DNA from 3 places in the Streptomyces sp. NPDC047085 genome. Region 3 is predicted to be linked to each of the others. Evidence: riboswitches for the same ligand, from Rfam matches in the RefSeq annotation. Region 3 holds a riboswitch; each other region holds the start of a gene.
The links. Region 3 has a riboswitch for S-adenosylmethionine ahead of ABZ865_RS03765 (aminotransferase class V-fold PLP-dependent enzyme). Riboswitches for the same ligand answer to the same signal wherever they lie in the genome.
Positions count from the first base shown of each region.

Region 1 (6,999 bases), on a different contig from region 3:
AAGGACTCGTCCGGCATTCGCCTCCCCAACTCCACTGACTCCACCGTGTGTTTGGAGAACTGGACCAGCTCGGCGAACTCCGCCCTGCTGAGCCCCGCATGCTCGCGCAGGGCCTGGACGACCGCCCCGAACGTCCGCAGACTGTCCGACGGGTCCGGTTCCCGTACGCACTCCCCTTCCGCCACCGGGTCGACGTTGTCGGTCGTCATTCGAGGCCCACCTCCAGGTGCACACGTGCCAAACCCGCCATCGCAACCCCAGCGTGGCCAAGTGGAATTCGTACTGTCCACCGAACGTGTCCGTACGCTGACTCACCGTACGGAGGTCTGGCTGTGTCAGCCCGTGCCCTCCACATATGGACGGGCCAAGCGGCGCAGCGGGGACGTCCTGTCCCACACGTGCCAGCGCGCGCCACACACGGGGTCGGTCTCATAGGTCACCTCCGCAGGGAAGCCGTCGGCCCTGACCCGCTGGGGAGGCGGACCGGCGAGCATCCTGCCGCAGTGGGGACAATGGTCCGGGGTGCGCATGGGGTACATGCCCATCGGTCGTTCTCCTACCTACTTCAGCGCTCGTCGAAGCGGTGGCCCGACGGACCGTCCGAGCGGTCGCGCCCGGCGTCGCCACGTGGGCGAAGCGATGAAAGCCGGCCGCTCGCGGACGCGGCCCATCCGCTCGCAGCCACGGCCGCACTGTCGCATGCCAGAACGCGCCAGGCGTCTGGAGTCCAGGCGAAGATCGCGTCCTGGCCGAAGCGGCGCCCCAGTTCAAGCGCCGCGGCATCGCTGAGGCCTACGACGGCGACGCTCTCCTCTCGGTGGGTGCCGGACACGTCGCCTCCTTCGGCGACCCACCAGGTGAGCGCACGGTTGCGGATCTCGTCGAGCAACTGGCCCTGGGCGCGGGCGTTGTCGTCGGCGGAAGCGGTACGCCCACGGGGATTCCAGGCCGTGATCACGTGGACGGTGCCCACGCCGGCTGATTCCGGAAAGGGGCCTTCAGCTGTGCCCCAGGGACGCGGTTCGACTCGTACCGTCCGGCCCTGGTACTGAATGTGGGCGATCGCTGTCCGGTAAAGATCCCAATTACGAGGCGTACTGGTTGCGTCGGTGGCGTGCACAAGGGCCTCCTGTGAAACGAAGGACCCCCTTACACGTCGTGCAGGGAGATCGGTACTCGTCCCCACGGGTTCATGGGGCGTTGTCCTGGCCGGAAGGGCACTCTCGCGGTGGGCGAGATGGCCGGCCGGCGGCTGTCCCGGCCGTGCGCGACGGCTGGGTGGGCCGAGCCGCAAGATGTCATGACTCCGCTTCCGGAGTAAAGGGTTGTGAGAGACGTTGCGGGAGATCGACACGGGTGTTAGCTTCCCGGTCGGTCGTGTGTTCCAGCGCCAAGTCCCGGCTTGCTGGACGGCATCCCGCCCGAGGCGAGGTGCCCCGGGTGACGGCCAAGCCACGCGAGATGCGTGGGAAGCAGCAGATCACCGGGGTGCGGCGCGCTACCGGGGTCCTTCGACTCCGGGAGGCTACTGACATGCACGTTCCCTCCGAGACATCTCCTGGCCGCGAAGGCCTTCCGCTCATCGACGCCGCTGCCGCGCGGGCGCTGTTCCGCACGGCCGAGTCGAGCGGCCTCGGCCGGCTGGGGACCGACGAGCGCTTCGACGAATGGCTCGACAGCTCCTGCGATATCGCCTTCTACCGCAACGGGGACCATCCAACGCAGGCACGGGCCGTCGACATCCGCGACGAGGTGCCTGAATGGCTGAGCAACAGCCGTATCGGAAAAGCACGGCTGGAAGCCGTCTACCTCAATCCGGGCCGGCCCGAACCTTCTCCGAGTCAGGAAACTGCCCCCGATTCCACAGGGCTTGAGGATGCCGCAGACGCCACCCAGGCCGACGAGACGGACACCGACGCGTGTTGCTGCATGCCCGGTCTCTGCTGGTGCTGCGAGGCGGACAAAGAGCGCTACGCCAAGGTGGACAACCCTGAGGAGGCGGAGGGCGGTGGCGGCAATTGCCTCTTGGAACTCGTGGATGCCTTCCCCGGAGGGATGGCACAGGACCCGTCCTACGACCTGCGCGGCGAGCACCCACCGGACTTCGACAGGCGCTCGCTCCTGGGACTCGCCCTTCTCACCGAAGTTGCCCAGAGGAAGCTCGACACGGAGAGATGGGACACGGCCGGGCCGTGGCGTCTCTGGTGGTCCTCGTGCGTCTGTGATGTCACAGCTTCCCTGAACGAAACCCGGGATGCGGATCCCTCCGGCGATGACGCGGATGGGGACTCGGGCGAGGTCAGCTACTACGTGTCGGTCGAGTACGGCGGTGACACGCACACCGTCCAAGTTGTCGGGACACGTTGGGGAGATCAGCATGTGATGTACCGCGGACCCTTGTCGGAGCCCAGCGGCATGTTCGAGGACACCGGAACCCTGGAAGGGCTGCGGAGCGTACTGGAGCGGGCGACCGAGCAGGTACGGGAGATCGGTTATGAGGTCGATGGCGAGTGGAACGTCAACTGGTCCCGCTGCTACGTCCTTCTGGACCTGGAGCATTACTGACAGCCCCTTGACGTTGCCGCACCGGGTTCAGTGACGGCTGACCGTCGTACCGTCCAGGGGATGCGCCCGTACCCTCACGCAGCGTACGGGCCTCTCCCCTGGCGTGTGCCCCCGCGTGACCCTCACGGTGGCTCTCATGAACGCGACCACTCCCCACGCATCCACCGCCGTCAGGACTTTCGCGCAGCAACTGTCCTCGACCCGTCGCGGCGCAAGGCTCGCCCGGTTGCTCACCGCTGCGGAGTTGCGGGCCTGGCAGGTTTCACCCTCCGTGGTCGAGCGGGCGGAGCAGATCGTGGCGGAGCTGGCGGCCAACGCGGCGCTGCACGGTCGGGTTCAGGGCCGCGACTTCCGCTTGGCGCTCCACCTCGACCCTACGCCCGGACTCCTGCGGATTGCGGTCACCGATGCTCGGGGTGACCGCATCCCGTCAGCCGCCATGGACTTCGAGACCGGGCTCGACAGCGAGACAGGCCGTGGCCTGCTCATCGTTACCGCCCTGGCCGACCGCTGGGCCTCGGAAGCGTACCCGCCGGGTGGCAAGACCATCTGGGCGGAAATCGACACCTCCACCGCTCACGAGCCGCAGCAGTTGGACGGAGCCGACTGACGCCGGTGAGGGGCCTGTCGCACGCACGTGGCGTGTGCGGCGTATGGGACACCTGCGGCCGGACTGTGCCGGGCCCGGACCCATCCCGGGTTCCGGCCCCGGCTCTGAGCTGCCCCACCGTGCGAAGGATGTGTGGACTGCGTGAGAGAACGGCGAGCCCTACGTAAACCTCGCGGAATTCTAGGTGCCGTTTCGCCACAGCAGTGATGCAAAGCGCAGGGCCGTGGAGTCGCCATATCGGCCCGAGGATACGGCCGTTGACGGCGGCCGGAGGCGTTGGAACACCTTGTCTCACGTCGACATCAGTGAGGAACTGCTCCACATCACCTGCTCTATGATCGTTGAACATTTGACTTCATCGCGCCTGCAACCAGTCTCCGGTTGGTCCGGCCGCACGTGGACGTGGACACGTCCGTGAGGCTCGCGGTCGTGATGCGGGGAAAGAAAGGTGAAGAGCATGGCCTTCGGACTGCTCCGGCGTCGGCGTTCCCGCACTGCCGCGCTGGGCCTCTCAGTACCCCTGCCGGCCGGCGCGGGCGCATACGGCTGCGAGGTCGTCGACCCCATGGGGCAGCCCCTGGGGGGTGCCGAGGTCACGGTGACCGCGTTGGACAGCCACCGCGTCGTCGCCCGCGGCAGCACCGATCCGTACGGCCTGTTCATGGCCATGCTGCCGCCGGGCTCCTACAGCGTGATGGCCGCGACGGAGGGGCTCACACCCGCCCGCGAGAGCGTCGACATAGCCGCCGGAGTCGTCGTCTCCCCGATGCGCATCGCGCTGCCGCCCGCCCGTCAGCTGGAACTCCCGCCGCCCGGCACCTGGCTGTTCGACCCGCCGCACACCGCGATCCGGTTCATCGCCAAGCACGTGGGCATGGCCCACGTCCACGGCCGCTTCACCCGTTTCAACGGCGGCATCCGTATCGCGCCAGACATGGCCGACTCCCAGGTGTCGGTGCGCATCGACGCGTCCAGCATCACCACGGGCAACAAGACCCGCGACAACCACCTGCGTTCTGCGGACTTCCTCGACGTCGAGCGTTATCCGTACATCGACTTCACCAGCACCCGGTTCGTCTACCGGGGCGGCTCCAAGTGGACGCTTCACGGCACGCTCACCATGCATGGCACCAGCCGCTCCGTGGGCCTGGACACGACATACCTCGGCACGGTGAACGGCGGCTACGAGCAGGAACTGCGCTGCGCGGCGCTGGCGAAGGCGGAGCTGCACCGGGAGGACTTCACCCTCAACTGGCGTTCCATGCTGGCCCGTGGCATCGCGGTCGTCGGACCGACCGTGCAGCTGGAGCTGGACGCCCAGGCGATGTACCGCACCCCGGAGACCCCCACGCCCCCGGAGTAGGCGACAGGCCGGCCCTCCACGTTCCACCGACCTGGGGAGGCCGGTCTCCGGTGCTTCGGGCTAGCCCGACACGGATTCCTTCCAGCGGTAGCCCTCGGCCGCCTCGTCGTAGGGGCGCAGCAGCGGTTCCAACTCCGCACGCACCAGGTCGGCATCAGCCGCGGGCAGCGTCAGCGACGCACGCCGCATGCGGACGCTCCACGTGGCCGGGTCGGGGAACACCGACAGGCGCGGTACCAGGTCGCGCAGGACCAGCCCCTCGCGGAAGCGGGCCAGGCCGGACACCTCCAGGCGGCAGCCCTCCGGGAAGGTCCGCTCGCCGAAGACGACCGGCTCGTCCAGGGCCCGCACCGGACTGGCGATCGTGGCCCGGCCGACGATCCGTCCGAGGTCCCGCGTCGGGTTCCGGAAGCAGCCCCGTGTGGTGTAGAGGAAGATCTCATCGCCTTCCTCCAGCGCCCGGGCCGCCTTCGCCCGTCCTGCGGGGAACGCCATCCGCTGCTCGGTCACCACCCAGCTCAGGGCGGCCCTGTCTCCGATGATCAGCAGGTGCGACGACGGCATGCCGATCACGATAGCTGGCGGGGTGTCGGGCACTCGACGAGCGAAGGCTCACGAGCCGTGGGACGCGTCTCCTCCCCCGTCCTGGTCGTCCTACAACCCCGCCCTCGGCCGGCAGCAGCACGGGCAGCGCCTCGGGCTTCACCTTCTGCACCGACCTCACCTGTCCGAGGCCCAGTTCCTCCCGGCTGACCGGGCTGTTGTACAACGTGTTCGTGGCCTCCGGCAGAGCCGCCCCGCACAGGAAATGACCAAGACCCAGCGGCGGGCTCGCGCTCATCGGCATCATGGCGGCATGACAGGTGGGGCGGATGTGCGCGTGGCGACGGACCAGTTCAATCAGGCGGCCGTCGCTGAGATGGAGTCGGCAGCCAAGGACGAGCGCGAGCGAGTGCTGTCCCAGTTCCCGTTGGAGGGCTGGAGGACGCTGCCGCTTGAGCGCTATGCGCTCGGGCAGCCTGCGCCCGTCGGATCGGAACCGACGTACTGCCGGATGCTGGAATTCCTCACTCCGAACCTCGGCAGCATCAAAGGCGGCAGCGCCGCGAAGCACATCATGTACCGCCACAACTCCGGCGAGTGGCGCTTGGCGGCTCCTTTGCGTGGCATGGAACCGCAGGACGCCTGGAGGGACCTGCGCGAGCAATTCACGCAGGCGTTCGATGCTGTCGCTGCGGGGGACTTCGAGGCTCTGGATGACCTCGTAGCGCTGCGCTTTGGGCCGGCGTTGGTGACAAAGTCACTGGCGACCTACTTCCCCGAGCACTTTCTCCCCATCTATGCGGGAGAACACCTGCGCCGATTCATCACCCGGTTGGGCGGCTCGGCCCCGGGTGACGCACCAGCCTGGCGCAGCAATCGGCGCCTGCTCGAACTCGTACGGTCTCGTGGGGAGTTCGAGGGCTGGACGGGCCAGGAGGTCATGCACTTCCTGTACGAGCAGTTCGACCCGCGTCCCCACCACCGCACCATTTGGAAGATCGCACCGGGCGAACGGGGCAGGCTGTGGGACGAGTGCCGGGAGGGCGGGTTCGTCTGCGTCGGTTGGGATGAACTCGGGGACCTCGCCCTCTACCAGAGTGACACGGATCTGAAGCAGGCTCTGGACGCACGCTGGCCTGGCAGCAGCGGCGGCAGTCTGACCACCGCACGCAGGCTCCTCGCCTTCCGGGACCTCGAGACCGGCGACCGGATCGTGGCCAACCGCGGGATCGACGAGGTGCTAGCCACCGGCACCGTCGCCGGGAGCTACCAATTCCTCCCGGACCGGCCCGAGTACCAGCACGTGGTGCCGGTGACCTGGGATCTTTCCCACGCGCAGAAGCTGTCCAAGCCCCAGCGCGGCTGGCGGTCCACCTTCGCCAAGGTCGACCCGACCACATTCGCCAGGTTCACCGCGCAGCGGTCCAGCACCGCCCCGGGGGACGGTCCCACGTCGGCAAGCACGCCCGTCGCACTGCCCGAGGACGTGCAGGCCGTCCTGGACGCCCTCGATCGCAAGGGCCAGGTGATCCTGCACGGGCCGCCCGGCACCGGCAAGACGCGGCTCGCCCTCGGCGTCGCCCTCGCCCTGGCCGGCCGCGCGGACGTACTCGACGGTTCGGAACCGGAGCGACGTAGTGAGGCGCAGGTCGAAGTGCTCAGCGGTGACCGGGTACGGCTGGTCACCTTCCATCCCTCGTACGGGTACGAGGACTTCGTCGAGGGCTTCAAGCCCGACATCGACACCAAGGGTTCCGGGCTCACCCTCGACCTCGCGGACGGCCTGTTCCACACACTGTGCAGCCGAGCCGCCAACCATCCTGACCAGACCTTCCTCCTGGTCATCGACGAGATCAACCGCGGTGATCTGCCTCGGATCTTCGGCGAGTTGATCACGCTCCTCGAACTCGACAAACGC
Region 1 is NZ_JBEYUW010000002.1:473,474-480,472, forward strand. It holds gene ABZ865_RS07800 (helix-turn-helix transcriptional regulator) at 1-209, opposite strand, end outside; gene ABZ865_RS07805 (DUF3293 domain-containing protein) at 566-1,120, opposite strand; SAM riboswitch class IV at 1,374-1,481, shown strand; gene ABZ865_RS07810 (hypothetical protein) at 1,534-2,565, shown strand; gene ABZ865_RS07815 (ATP-binding protein) at 2,702-3,175, shown strand; gene ABZ865_RS07820 (YceI family protein) at 3,633-4,538, shown strand; gene ABZ865_RS07825 (hypothetical protein) at 4,599-5,102, opposite strand; gene ABZ865_RS07830 (AAA family ATPase) at 5,395-6,999, shown strand, end outside.
Region 1: another riboswitch for S-adenosylmethionine. It lies ahead of ABZ865_RS07810 (hypothetical protein); the one in region 3 lies ahead of ABZ865_RS03765 (aminotransferase class V-fold PLP-dependent enzyme).

Region 2 (6,999 bases), on a different contig from region 3:
GGGCCGCACCGGCAAGGCCAGGGCCGCGATGGGCGTCACCGACTGGATGATGGGCTTCAAGCAGAACGGGCACGCCGAGCAGATCGGCGACTTCCTGGACTTCGCGTACCAGCGGAAGAACGTCCTCGACTTCTCCCGCGAGTACGGCCTGCTGCCGGTCACCACCTCCGCGTCCGCCGCCATGAGCGCCTCGGACCAGGCCCCCGACAAGGCCCTGCACCCCTTCCTCGACCAGCTGCCGATCTCCGAGCTGTACCCCGTCGGCAAGGTCTCCTGGGCGGCGGTCAGCGCGGCCGTGAAGAAGGACATAGGCCAGGCGGTCGCCCCCGGCGGCAGCCCCGACGGCGTCCTGACCCGCCTGCAGGCGACCGCCACCGCGGCCGACAGCAGCGCCGCGAACTGAGCGGCGTCGCTCACCGCTCCTCTCGGCGGGCCTCCCGGATCCGGCGCAGGCGGTTGACCGTGACAGGGTCGTGGGCGAGCGCCCGCTCGTCGTCCAGGAGGGCGTTGAGGAGCTGGTAGTAGCGAACCGGGGGGAGGCCCAGTTCCTCGCGTATCGCCCTCTCCTTCGCGCCGGGGCCTGCGAAGCCCCGGCGCTCCAGGGCGAGGATGGCCTTCTCGCGGGTGCCCAGTTCCATGCGTGTCACCGTAACGCCGGGCACCGACACCCATCAGGCTTGAGGACGCCCCGCCCTGGATAGTGTCGGTGTATGGACCTTCTGCCGACCCCGGTGACCCCGGCCGGCCGGGACGGACTGCGGGCACTGCTCGCCACGCCGCGCACCGCCGTGATCGGCCTCGACTTTGACGGCACGCTGGCCCCGATCGTCGACGACCCCGAGCAGGCCCGCGCCCACCCCGACGCCGTACCCGCGCTCGCCGCCCTCGCCCCGAAGGTGGCCTCCGTCGCCGTGGTCACCGGCCGCCCCGCCGACGTCGCGGTCCGCTACGGCGGCTTCGCCGGCGTCCCCGGCCTGGACCATCTGACCGTCCTCGGCCACTACGGCGCCGAACGCTGGGACGCCGCGACCGGCACGGTCACCGCCCCGCCCCCGCACCCCGGCGTCGCCGCCGTCCGCGCCGAGCTGCCCGGACTCCTGGACCGCGCCGGCGCCCGGCACGGCACCTGGATCGAGGAGAAGGGCCGGGCCGTCGCCGTCCACACCCGCCGCGCGGACGACCCCCAGGCCGCCTTCGAGGCCCTGCGCGACTCCCTCACCGACCTCGCCGGCCGGCACGGCCTGATCGTCGAGCCCGGCCGGCTGGTCCTCGAACTCCGCCCGCCCGGCATGGACAAGGGCGTCGCCCTCCTCGACCACATCCGCGCCACCGGCGCCCAGTCCGTCCTCTACGCCGGCGACGACCTCGGCGACCTCCCCGCCTACGCCGCAGTCGACAAACTCCGCTCCGACGGCGTCCCCGGCATCCTGGTGTGCAGCGGCAGCACCGAAGTGACAGAACTGGCCGACCGAGCCGACCTCGTCGTGAACGGCCCCGAAGGCGTCGTCTCCCTGCTGCACGCCCTCGCGGCGCAGATGCTCTGACGCCCGCGTCGGGTCCGCTCGTGCGCTACTCCAGTGCAGCCAGCTGGTCCAGAAACCACCGCGCCGGAGGCAACGCCGTCGCGGCCGCCGCCAGCCGCTTCGTCCGCTCCGCCCGCTCACCCACCGGCAGGGACAGCGCCTCGTGCAACGCCCGCGCCGTTCCCCCGATGTCGTACGGGTTCACCACCACCGCATCGTCGCCCAACTCCTCGTACGCCCCCGCCTCCCGCGACAGCACCAGCGCGCACCCCTCGTCCGACACGACCGGCACCTCCTTGGCGACCAGGTTCATGCCGTCCCGGATCGGATTGACCAGGGCCACGTCCGCCATCCGGTACGCGGCCAGCGACCTGGCGAAGTCGTCCTTCACATGGAGCACGACCGGCGTCCAGCCCGGCGTGCCGAACTCCCCGTTGATCTCCTGCGCGACCCGCTGCACCTCGGCGGTGTAGTCCCGGTACACCGCCAGGTCCTGCCGGGACGGATACGCGAAGGCCAGATGGACGACCCGCTCCCGCCACTCGGGATGATCGGTCAGCAGCTGCCGGTACGCCAGCAGCCCCCGCACGATGTTCTTCGACAGCTCCGTCCGGTCCACCCGGACGATCGTCCGGCGGCCCTCGCCGATCTCCTCCCGCAGCACCGCCATCCGTTCGGACACGTCCGTCCGGTGCGCCCGTTCGCGCAGGAAGTCCGCGTCCGCCCCGAGCCCGTGCACCCCGATCCGGGTCCCGGACGGGATGCCGGGGCCCAGCACGGCGTGGCAGCAGTCGGTGAACGCGTCCGCCCACCGATGGGTCAGGAACGCCGCCCGGTCCGCGCCGAGGATGCCGGTGAGCAGCTCGGCCGCGATGTCGTCGGGCAGGAGACGGAAGTAGTCCGGCGGCGCCCACGGGGTGTGCGAGAAGTGGCCGATGCGCAGGTCGGGGCGGAGCTGGCGGAGCATCCGGGGGGCGAGGGCCAGGTGGTAGTCCTGGATCAGGACCGCCGCGCCCTCGCCCGCCTCCTCGGCCAGCGCCTCGGCGAAGGCGCGGTTGTAGGAGCGGTACGACTCCCACTGCCGGCGGAACTCCGCGTCGAAGAGCGGCTCCAGCGGGGTCTGGTACAGCATGTGGTGGACGAACCAGAGCACCGAGTTGGCGATGCCGTTGTAGGCGTCGGCGAACACGGCCGGGTCGATGCCGAGCATCCGTACCCGCTGCCCGCCGCTGTCCTCGGCCGGCAGCAGTCCGCCCCCCGCGCGCCGTACGGCCTCGCGGTCGCCGTCGCCCAGCGCGGCGCACACCCACACCGCGTCGGTCTCCGGCCCGATCGCCGACAGACCCGAGACCAGCCCGCCGCCGCCCCGCCGGGCGTGCAGCGAGCCGTCCTCGCGCACCTCGTACGAAACCGGGCCGCGATTCGACGCGACCAGCACCTCAGCACCACGGGAGGAAGCCATGGTCCAGAACCTAGCCCGGCCCGGAAACGCTCAAACGTACGGTCCGCCCCGAAAGGGGGCTGTATACAGCCGTTGTCCGCCGTTCACACGCCCCGGGCGCCCTCGGTGCCCGGAGCCCTCACGCCACCCGGCGCGCCGCGTACTCCGCGATCTCCGCCATCGGCGGCCGTTCCTCGGTGTCCACCGAGTAGGTGCGCGGCTCGAACCCGTCCTCGCCCCGCTCGAACTGGGTGAGGGCGGGCCGGACGAGGTGTCCGCGGGCGAGCCGCAGCTGGGCGGTGCGGTAGATCGCGGCGGCCATCCGGCCCAGCGCCTGCCCGTCCTGGTGCCGGTGCCTGCGCACGCCCACGTCCACCTGGGCCAGCGCGTCCAGGCCCACCAGGTGCAGGGCGTCCACCAGCATGCCCAGCTCGACGCCGTACCCGACCGGGAACGGCAGCTGCTCCAGCAGCGAGCGGCGGGCCGCGTACTCCCCGCCCAGGGGCTGCACGAAGCCGGCCAGCTGGGGCCAGTGCATGTTCAGCAGCGGACGGGCCATCAGCTCGGTGACCCGGCCGCCCTGCCCGGCCGCCCCGGCGAGCGGGCGGTCGTACATCGCCTTGACCAGGTCGACGTCCGGATCGGTGAGCAGGGGGCCCACGATGCCGAGGACGAAGTCCGAGGAGAACTCCTTCAGGTCGGCGTCGACGAAGCAGACGATGTCGCCGCCGGTGACCAGCAGGGAGCGCCACAGCACCTCACCCTTGCCGGGGACGGCCGGGATGCGCGGGAGGATGTCGTCGCGATGGACGACCCGCGCGCCCGCGGCGGCCGCGACCTCGGAGGTGCGGTCGGTGGAGCCGGAGTCGACGACGACGATCTCGTCGACGAGCGGGGCCTGGAGCACGAGGTCGTGGCGGATGGCGGCGACGATGTCGCCGACGGTCTCCTCCTCGTTGAGCGCGGGCAGGACGACGGAGACGGACTGGCCGGTGCGCTGTTTGGCGGCCAGCACGCGGTGCAGCGGTCGGTCGGCCACGGACCAGGAGCGGGTGGCCAGCCAGCGCTCGACTTCTTCCAGCACGGTCTGCGGCTCCTCACTGTTCGTGATCACACCGGGCGTTCCGGGGAACCGGGTGATCCATCTCGCGGTTCGGACGACTCTCTCAACTGTCGTGGCCTTCGGTTACAGTCTTGAACAACGCCGATGACCATCGCATGTCGGGGGTCAACGGCGTTCACACAACCGCATACCGCTCATCCAGAGGGGCAGAGGGACACGGCCCGATGAAGCCCCGGCAACCCTCCAGTCGGTACTCGTTCACCCGCGAGGCTCCCGGCTAGGGAAGGTGCCAAATCCGTCTCACGGCGAGATGCGTCGTGAGGAAGATGAGGAGAAAGGGCCTCGCCTCCATGGCTGTGCAGACAGTTGCAAGCACCAGCAATCCCACCGTAGACCTCGGCCCGGCCGCGGCGCTGAGCTGTCGCGAGTGCGGTCACCGGGTGCCGCTCGGACCGGTGTTCGCCTGCGAGGAGTGTTTCGGCCCGCTGGAGATCGCGTACGACTTCTCGGCCTACGAGCCCGAGGAACTGCGGGGGCGCATCGAGGCGGGCCCCGCGAACATCTGGCGTTACGCGCCCCTGCTGCCGGTCCCGGCCGACGTGGCCGACAAGCCCAACATCAACCCCGGCTGGACCAAGCTCGTCAAGGCCGACAACCTGGCCCGCGAGCTGGGCGTCACCGGCGGGCTGTACGTGAAGGACGACTCCGGCAACCCGACGCACTCCTTCAAGGACCGCGTCGTCGCCCAGGCCCTGGAGGCCGCGCGCGCCTTCGGCTTCACGACGCTCTCCTGCTCCTCCACCGGCAACCTCGCGGGCGCGGTCGGCGCCGCCGCGGCCCGGGCCGGCTTCCGCTCCTGCGTGTTCATCCCGCACGACCTGGAGCAGGGCAAGGTCGTCATGGCGGCGGTCTACGGCGGTGAACTGGTCGGCATCGAGGGCAACTACGACGACGTGAACCGCTTCTGCTCCGAGCTGATCGGCGACCCGGCCGGCGAGGGCTGGGGCTTCGTCAACGTCAACCTGCGGCCGTACTACGCGGAGGGTTCGAAGACCCTGGCGTACGAGATCTGCGAGCAGCTCGGCTGGCGGCTCCCGGATCAGCTGGTCGTCCCGATCGCGTCCGGCTCGCAGCTCACGAAGATCGACAAGGGGCTCCAGGAGCTGATCAAGCTCGGGCTCGTCGAGGACAAGCCATACAAGATCTTCGGCGCCCAGGCCGAGGGCTGCTCGCCGGTGTCGACGGCCTTCAAGGCCGGCCACGACGTGGTCCGCCCCCAGAAGCCGAACACCATCGCCAAGTCCCTCGCCATCGGCAACCCGGCCGACGGGCCGTACGTCCTGGACATCGCGCGCCGCACGGGCGGTGCCGTGGAGGACGTGACGGACGAGCAGGTGGTCGACGCCATCAAGCTGCTGGCCCGCACCGAGGGTATCTTCGCCGAGACGGCGGGCGGTGTGACGGTCGGCGTCACGAAGAAGCTGATCGAGAACGGCGTCCTGGACCCGTCGCTCACCACGGTCGTCCTCAACACGGGTGACGGCCTCAAGACCCTCGACGCGGTGGCCGGCACCGGCCTGACCGCCACCATCCGTCCGACCCTGGACTCCTTCCGAGAGGCTGGCCTCGTATGAGCGTGACCGTTCGCATCCCCACCATCCTGCGCACCTACACCGGCGGCCAGGCCGAGGTCGCCGCCGAGGGCGCGACGCTCGCCGAGGTCATCGAGGACCTGGAGAAGAACCACACCGGAATCGCCGCCCGCGTCCTGGACGACCAGGGCAAGCTGCGCCGCTTCGTCAACGTGTACGTGAACGACGACGACGTCCGCTTCGAGCAGGGCCTGGAGACGGCCACGCCGGACGGTGCCGGCGTATCGATCATTCCGGCCGTCGCCGGCGGCTGAGTATTACCCAAGGTAACCACGGTTACCGAGCGTTCATCGAATGGCCTCCTCCGTGAGAGAAACGGAGGGGGCCATTCTGCGTGATTGAGCGCGGTACAGTTGGGGAACGCGCTCCCCGCCGCACAGGTCGGGGGCCCTGAAACGATGCCGCGTGCCCGACAAGAAGTAGCCAAAATGCCCGGGTTGTATGCGGCATTTGTGGTTTTTACGGGGCCCGACTTGCCCCGCCTTCTGGCGAATTCTCGCCACATTCCGGACCAGTCGCGTCCAGAATTCTCGTCCGATTGACCTGTTGCAGACGGCAGTTGGACAGATACATTCAGCCGCGGTCGACGCGTTCCGGCGCACGCCCCCGACCGATTTGGGGGGTGAGGTCTGACCCGGATCCGCGAAGTGTGGATCTGTGCAAGGGCCAGTAATAGGGGAGTTAGGCATGGCTCAGGGCACCGTCAAGTGGTTCAACGCGGAGAAGGGGTACGGCTTCATCGCGGTCGACGGTGGTGCGGATGTTTTCGTCCACTACAGCGCGATCCAGATGGACGGTTACCGCACCCTGGAAGAGGGGCAGCGGGTCGACTTCGAGATCTCGCAGGGCCAGAAGGGCCCGCAGGCGGACATGGTCCGGCTGGCGACCAGCTGAAGCACGCGTCGACTGACAGCGACGTTCTTCTGTTTCATCTTCGAAGGGTCCGTACCTCTGGGTACGGACCCTTCGGCATGCCCGGCGCTCCCTGTTCGCGCGCGGCCGACGCCCTGCCCGCATCCCGTGAGCCGCTTGCACTCGACCATGCCGAGTGCTAATCATTGGCGTTAGCACTCTGAAGGTGAGAGTGACAAAGATGGACCGGGTCGGTGAGGCCCGCAGGCCAGGTGGGGCAAGGAACCACAGGTCGGCGAGCCGTCCGTCGCGGGCGCGGGCGCGGTCCGAAGGAATCACCCCCAGTCCTGGAGGGACCACTTCACATGGCCAAGATCATCGCGTTCGACGAGGAGGCGCGGCGCGGCCTCGAGCGCGGCATGAACCAGCTCGCGGACGCCGTCAAGGTGACGCTCGGCCCCAAGGGTC
Region 2 is NZ_JBEYUW010000005.1:67,932-74,930, forward strand. It holds gene ABZ865_RS18980 (extracellular solute-binding protein) at 1-403, shown strand, start outside; gene ABZ865_RS18985 (DUF3263 domain-containing protein) at 414-638, opposite strand; gene otsB (trehalose-phosphatase) at 711-1,544, shown strand; gene ABZ865_RS18995 (trehalose-6-phosphate synthase) at 1,570-2,985, opposite strand; gene ABZ865_RS19000 (glucosyl-3-phosphoglycerate synthase) at 3,104-4,048, opposite strand; SAM riboswitch class I at 4,219-4,360, shown strand; gene thrC (threonine synthase) at 4,378-5,661, shown strand; gene ABZ865_RS19010 (MoaD/ThiS family protein) at 5,658-5,933, shown strand; gene ABZ865_RS19015 (cold-shock protein) at 6,367-6,573, shown strand; gene groL (chaperonin GroEL) at 6,897-6,999, shown strand, end outside.
Region 2: another riboswitch for S-adenosylmethionine. It lies ahead of thrC (threonine synthase); the one in region 3 lies ahead of ABZ865_RS03765 (aminotransferase class V-fold PLP-dependent enzyme).

Region 3 (6,999 bases):
TGGTCGGCGGTGGCAACGACCTGTGGGCCACCCACTTCCACCTGTCGATCAACGCCGTGACCTGGTTCGTCCGCATCGGCTTCTTCGCCGGCCCGGTGATCGCGTTCATCATCACCAAGCGCATCTGCCTCGGCCTGCAGCGCCGCGACAAGGAGAAGGTGCTGCACGGTCGCGAGACCGGCATCATCAAGCGCCTGCCGCACGGTGAGTTCATCGAGGTGCACGAGGCGCTCAGCCAGGAGCAGCTGCACACCCTCACGGCTCACCACCAGTACGAGCCGGCCAAGATCGGCCCGACGGTCGACGAGAACGGTGTCGAGCGCAAGGTGAAGGCCACGGAGAAGCTGCGTGCCAAGCTCTCCAACGCCTACTACGGCGAGGACAACCAGATCCCGAAGCCGACTGTCGAGGAGTACAAGGAGATCACGAGCGGCCACGGCCACCACTGATCCCCGCGTCGCCACGCCACGGTCGAAGGGCCCCGTCCAGTTCTGGACGGGGCCCTTCGCCGTGTCCCGGGCTGGATAAGGTGGGGAGTACGACTTCGTACGACCCTGTGCTGGTACTCACTAGGAGCGGCTGATGAGCGCTGTGACCCCCGCTGGAGGCGACACCGCGGCGGGCCGTTCCTGGCCCGCCCTGCTGAACGGGCTGCTGGACGGCCGCGACCTGTCCGCCGACGACACCGCGTGGGCGATGGACCGGATCATGCGCGGCGAGGCGACCGACGCCCAGATCGCCGGGTTCATGGTGGCGCTGCGGGCCAAGGGCGAGACGGTGGAGGAGATCATCGGGCTCGTACGGACCATGTACGAGCACGCCAACGTGATCGAGGTGCCGGGGCCCGCGGTCGACATCGTCGGCACCGGCGGCGACGGCGCCAAGACGGTCAACATCTCCACGATGTCCTCGATCGTCGTCGCCGGCACCGGGGTGAAGGTCGTCAAGCACGGCAACCGCGCCGCGTCCTCCGCCTCCGGCTCCTCCGACGTCCTGGAGAAGCTCGGGGTCAATCTGAACCTGAGCCCGCAGCGGGTCGCCGAGGTCGCCGAAGAGGCCGGCATCACCATGTGCTTCGCGGTGAAGTTCCACCCGTCGCTGCGTCATGTCGCCGCCGCCCGCGGCCAGTTGGGCATCCGGACGACCTTCAACGTCCTCGGCCCGCTCACCAACCCGGCCAAGGTGCGCGCCCAGGCGGTCGGCGTGGCCGACCCGCGCATGGCGCCGATCGTGGCCGGCGTGCTCGCCGAGCGCGGCAACTCCTCCCTGGTCTTCCGGGGCGACGACGGCCTGGACGAGCTGACGACCACCTCCACTTCCCGGGTGTGGGTGGTCCGGGACGGCAAGGTCACGGAGGAGGTCTTCGACCCGCGCGACGTCGGCATCGACCTCGTCCCCATCGATGCCCTGCGCGGCGCCGACGCCGCCTACAACGCGCAGGTGGCGCTGCGCGTGCTGGACGGCGAGAAGGGCGCGGTCCGCGACGCCGTCCTGTTGAACTCGGCGGCGGCCCTGGTCGCCCTGCACCCGACGGACGCGGCGCTCCCCGAGCAGCTGCGCGAGGGCATGGCCAGGGCGGCGGAGTCGATCGACTCGGGCGCGGCCAGGAGCACGCTGGAGCGCTGGGTGGCGGCCACCAACAGCTGACGAAGCCGAGGTGCGGTCCCGCGATCCGGACAGGAGTTGCGGGACCGCGATCACTTCCGTTACGTTCCTGTCCAGGTCATGAGTGACAGTCATGAGGCCCCGGCCGACTGTCCGGCAACCCTCCGTCCGTGGCGGGGTGCCCCGGGTGAAGACCAGGCCGTAGGCAGTGAGGTCTACGGCAAGCGCGGACCCCTCGAGCAGCCAGGGGTCCTGGTCGTCGAGGAGCCTTCCGTGAGCAAGCGAATGCGATAGGGCCGCAGAGCCCCGCCTCCGCATCCCCCTTTTTCACCTTCCCGCGTGCCCGAGCCGCGTCCGCTCGCACGCCGGTTCCGCCTTGCCTCTCACGGGAGTTCGCCATGTCCGTCGTCACCGCTGCCGCCGACCAGTCCGTCTGTGCCCCGCTGCCCGTTCTCGGCCGGGACGTCACCGTCCCGCTCGTCACCGGCGGCGAGGTCACCTACGCCGCGCTCGACTACGCCGCCAGCGCCCCCGCCCTCCAGCGCGTCTGGGACGACGTCGCCGCCTACGCCCCGTACTACGGCAGCGTCCACCGTGGCGCCGGGTACCTCTCCCAGCTCTCCACCGACCTGTTCGAGAACGCCCGCAGGACCGTCGCCGAGTTCCTCGACTGCCGCGCGACCGACCAGGTGATCTTCACCCGCTCGACCACCGACTCCCTGAACCTGCTGGCCCGCGCGCTCCCCGCCGACTGCCAGGTCTTCGTCTTCGAGACCGAGCACCACGCCTCGCTGCTGCCCTGGCAGAACGCCCGCGTCACCTACCTCAACGCCCCGCGCACCCCGCGCCAGGCCGTCGAGACCCTGGAGCGCGCCCTCGCCGACCGCGACCCGTACGGCCCGGCCCTGGTCTGCGTCACCGGCGCCTCCAACGTCACCGGCGAGCTGTGGCCGGTGCGCGAGCTGGCCGCCGCCGCGCACGCGCACGGCGCCCGGATCGTCCTGGACGCCGCCCAGCTGGCCCCGCACCACCCCGTGTCGGTCACGGACCTGGACGTCGACTGGGTCGCCTTCTCCGGCCACAAGCTGTACGCGCCCTTCGGCTCAGGCGTGCTGGCCGGCCGAGCGGACTGGCTCCGGGCCGCCGAGCCGTACCTCGCGGGCGGCGGCGCGAGCCGCGCGGTATCCCGTCGCCAGGACGGCGGCGTGGACGTGGAGTGGCACGAGAGCGCCGCCCGCCACGAGGCCGGCTCCCCGAACGTCATCGGCGCCTACTCCATCGCCTCCGCCTGCAAGGCCCTCACCGAGGCCGGCTTCGACGCGCTCGTCGCCCGCGAGCGGTACCTGATCGACACGGTCCGGGCGGGCCTGGCCGAGGTCCCGCAGGTGCGCGTCCTCTCTCTCTTCGGCGACGACGCCCCGCGCGTCGGCGTCCTCTCCTTCGTCGTCGAGGGCTGGAACAGCTCCCACTTCGCCGCCGCCCTCTCCGCCGAGTACGGCATCGGCGTCCGCGACGGCCTGTTCTGCGCCCACCCCCTGGTGCGCACCCTCCTCGGCAGCGACCCCCAGACCCAGGGCGAATGTGGCGCCCCCGAGGCCGCGCCGGGCGAGAAGTCCCTCAACGCCATCCGCGTGAGCTTCGGCGCGGGAACCCCGGACGAGCACGTGGAGCGGTTCGTGAACGCGGTGAAGGAACTGGTCAGCGACGGCGCCAAGTGGCAGTACCGCACCGAGGACGGCCGCTGCGTCCCGGCGGTGTGAAAGCCGGCCTGAGTGAAGGTGAAACCGGCCTGAGTGAGGACGATCAGGCGGCGTTCCCGATCAGTTGTCCAGACCGATCGAGAACGCCGCCTCCAGGTCGTGCTGCGAGTACGTCCGGAACGCCACGTGCGTGTCCGTCGCCTCCACCCCCGGAATCTTGCTGATCCGCCCCGGAATGACCTCCGCCAGATCCTCGTGCTGCCGCACCCGCACCATCGCGATCAGGTCGTACGTACCGGTGACCGAGAAGACCTCGCTCACGGAGTCCAGCGAAGCGATCTGCTCCGCGATCTCGGGGATCCGGTCCACGCTGGTCTTGATCAGAACGATCGCGGTGATCACGGCTGCTTCTCTCCCTTGAGTGCCGGAGCTGGGGCGGCCCTCACTCTAGCCTTCCTGCCGTACCGCACCCAGGCGTAGCCGAAGCCCAGGCAGAAACCGACCACGTGCGCCAGGTAGGCCACTCCGGGCCCCTCCGGCGCGCGGCTCGCGGCGAGCCACTGGAGGGCGGCCCAGAACGGCAGCACGATCCAGGCCGGGAAGCGCAGCGGCAGGAAGAACAGGAAGGGGAGGAGACTGGTCACACGGGCGCGCGGGAACAGGAACAGGAAGGCTCCGAGGACCGCCGAGATCGCCCCGGACGCGCCGACCAGTGACTGCCCGGAGCCGGTGTTGGCGGCCGCGTACCCCAGCAGGGCCAGGTAGCCGCAGCCGACGTAGAAGAGGGTGAACTCCACCCGGCCCATCCGTTCCTCGGTCATCACCCCGAAGACGAAGAGGAAGAGCATGTTGCCGAGCAGATGCACCCAGCTGCCGTGCACGAACAGGGCCGTCACCGGGGAGAGGGCCTCGCGGACGGGCGCGCCGAACAGGTCCGCCGGGATCACGCCCCAGTGCCGGAAGTACGCCCGCTGCGCGAGGGTCAGCGCCTTCCCGGAGCCGTACGCCGGAGTGAGCCCGGACGCCGGACCCAGGACGAAGATCAGACAGCACAGGGCGATGAGGGTGTACGTCATCGGTGCCGAGCTGCCCCGGACCCCCCTGAAGGTCCGGCCGGCTGTCGTGGTCGCGTCGCTGATCATGAACACAGAGCATGACGTAACCGGACGCAGTGGCACAGACCGCCTCGCCGCCGTGGACGGACGGGCGATGAGTACCCGCCAGGCCGTAGGGTTACGAGCCACACGCGTCGGGGAGCGGCGCGGCAGACCCGAGAAGGAAGCGAACGGCCACGATGACGGTTCCCCTGCCGACCGCCACGACGCGGTGGCGCTGCACCCTCTGCGGCAACCTCACCCGGTTCGACGTGACCCGCGCGTCCAAGGTCGTCGAGTATGTCCACCTCGACCTCGCCGGTGAGCCGACCGTCGAGGAGCGCGAGGTGGTCAGTGAGACGATCGAGTCGGTCCGCTGCCGCTGGTGCAACGCGGTGGATCAGGTGGAACTCGTGGACAGGCCGGGCGCCGGCTCCTGAGCGGAGCGGGCCCCGCAGAGGTAGTGGGGTGTGACGGATGGTGGAGACCGCAGGCGGGGGGCCGGGCGACGGCACCGCTGAGGTGCTTGACCGTCCGCTGCCCGACGGCGTGCGCCGGCGGGTCGTGCAGATCGTCTCGGACGCCTTCGGCGCGCTGACAGTGACTGAACTGCCCGCCCAGCTGAGGCAGTACGCCCGGTTCGCCCCGAACCGGCGGGCCAAGTTCGCCGGGAACGCGATGGCGGCCGCGCTGGAGACCGATCCGCTGTTCCGGCAGCGGGTCGGGGAGAAGTTCAGAGAGGCGCACCCGGAACTCTCCGGTGCCCTGGACTCCGGCTCCCCGCCCCCGGCCGCGGACCCGCTCGACGTGGCGGCCGCGGCCTACGTACTGCGCCCCACGGGCTGGGTGAAGCAGGTGACCGCGGCCGGCGAGGAGGCCCTGCGCGCGGACGCCGAACGGGCCGACGAGGAGAGCCGGGCCGAACTGGAGCGGCTGCGCGAGGAACTGGCGGGGGCCCGCGAGCAGGTCCGGACCGAGAGCGAGCGGCTGCGCGGGGAGCTGGACGCGGCCAAGAAGGAAGCGGAGTCGCTTCACCGCAAGCTGCGTTCCGCGCTCAGCGACGTCAAGCGCGGGGAGGCCGCGCTGCGCAAGGCCCAGGGCGAGATCGAGGCCGTGCGGGCCGAGGGTCAGGCGCAGGTGTCCGCCGCCGAGAGCGAGTCCCGGCGGCTCAAGGCCCGCCTGGGCGAGGCGGAGGCCGCGCTGGAGGCCACTCGGCGCGCGTCCCGCGAGGGCCGCAGCGTGGAGGACATGCGGGTACGGCTGCTGCTCGACACCCTGCTGGACGCCACCCAGGGGCTGCGCCGGGAGCTGGCGCTGCCGCCGGTCTCCGTGCGCCCGGCCGAGACCGTGGACGCGGTCGAACCGGGACGTATGACCCCGAAGGACATCGCGGCCCGCGCCCTGTCCGAGAACGACCCGGCGATCCTGGACCAGTTGCTCGCGCTGCCGCAGGCGCATCTGGTGGTCGACGGCTACAACGTCACCAAGACCGGCTATCCGCAGATGCCGCTGGAGAAGCAGCGGCTCAGGCTCCTGGGCCAGCTCTCGGCGCTCGCCGCGCAGACCGGCGCCGAGGTGACCTGTGTCTTCGACGGCGCGGAACTGGCCGCGCCGGTGCTGCTCGCGCCGCCGCGCGGGGTCCGGGTCCTGTTCTCGAAGCCCGGTGTCACGGCCGACGAGCTGATCCGCCAGCTCGTGCGCGCGGAGCCGCCGGGCCGTCCGGTCATCGTCGCCTCGACCGACCGGGAGGTGGCCGACGGGGTCGCCCGGGCCGGTGCCCGACCCGTGGCCTCTGCGGTACTTCTGAAGCGACTGTCCTGAAGGTTCAACGGGCATATGCAATGCCCGAATTGGGTGGATCATCACGCAACGTAGTGTCAAGCGGGCGTCACCCCATGTGAGTTATGTGCAAAGAATGCATTGAGTGACGAGATTTTTTGCTGTGAGGATTTGAACTGATCACAAGTGGGTCACTAGGGTCATGCCTCGAACCTCCGAACGGGTGATCACTCACAAGAAGGAGTTCGTCCTCCGTGGCGTCCCACCGTCGACCCAAGCAGCCGAGCCGCACGCGTGTCACCGTGCTGACCACCGCAGCCGCCGCTGCCGTCGCGCTCAGCGCGAACGCCGCCAATGCCGCGCCGAGCGCCAAGCTCAGCAAGGACCAGGTCAAGGCGAAGGTCGACGCGCTCTACGAGCAGGCCGAGCAGGCCACCGAGAAGTACGACGGGGCCAAGGAGAAGCAGCAGAAGCTGCAGAAGGAAATATCCACGATCCAGGACAACGTCGCCCGCGGTCAGCAGGAGCTGAACAAGCTGCGCGACGGCCTGGGTTCGCTGGCCACCGCCCAGTACCGCTCCGGCGGCATCGACCCGTCGGTCCAGCTCTTCCTGTCCTCCAACCCGGACGACTTCCTCGACAAGGCCTCCACGCTCGACCAGTTGAGCAGCCAGCAGGTCGAGGCCCTGAAGAAGATTCAGGACAAACAGCGCGAACTCGCCCAGGAGCGGGCAGAGGCCACCGAGAAGCTCAAGGACCTCGCCTCCACCCGCACCGAGCTGGGCAAGAAGAAGAGCGAGGTCAAGAGCAAGCTCGCCGAG
Region 3 is NZ_JBEYUW010000001.1:881,836-888,834, forward strand. It holds gene ABZ865_RS03755 (cytochrome bc complex cytochrome b subunit) at 1-449, shown strand, start outside; gene trpD (anthranilate phosphoribosyltransferase) at 583-1,647, shown strand; SAM riboswitch class IV at 1,722-1,838, shown strand; gene ABZ865_RS03765 (aminotransferase class V-fold PLP-dependent enzyme) at 2,004-3,365, shown strand; gene ABZ865_RS03770 (Lrp/AsnC ligand binding domain-containing protein) at 3,426-3,707, opposite strand; gene ABZ865_RS03775 (rhomboid family intramembrane serine protease) at 3,704-4,447, opposite strand; gene ABZ865_RS03780 (hypothetical protein) at 4,600-4,839, shown strand; gene ABZ865_RS03785 (NYN domain-containing protein) at 4,877-6,220, shown strand; gene ABZ865_RS03790 (NlpC/P60 family protein) at 6,433-6,999, shown strand, end outside.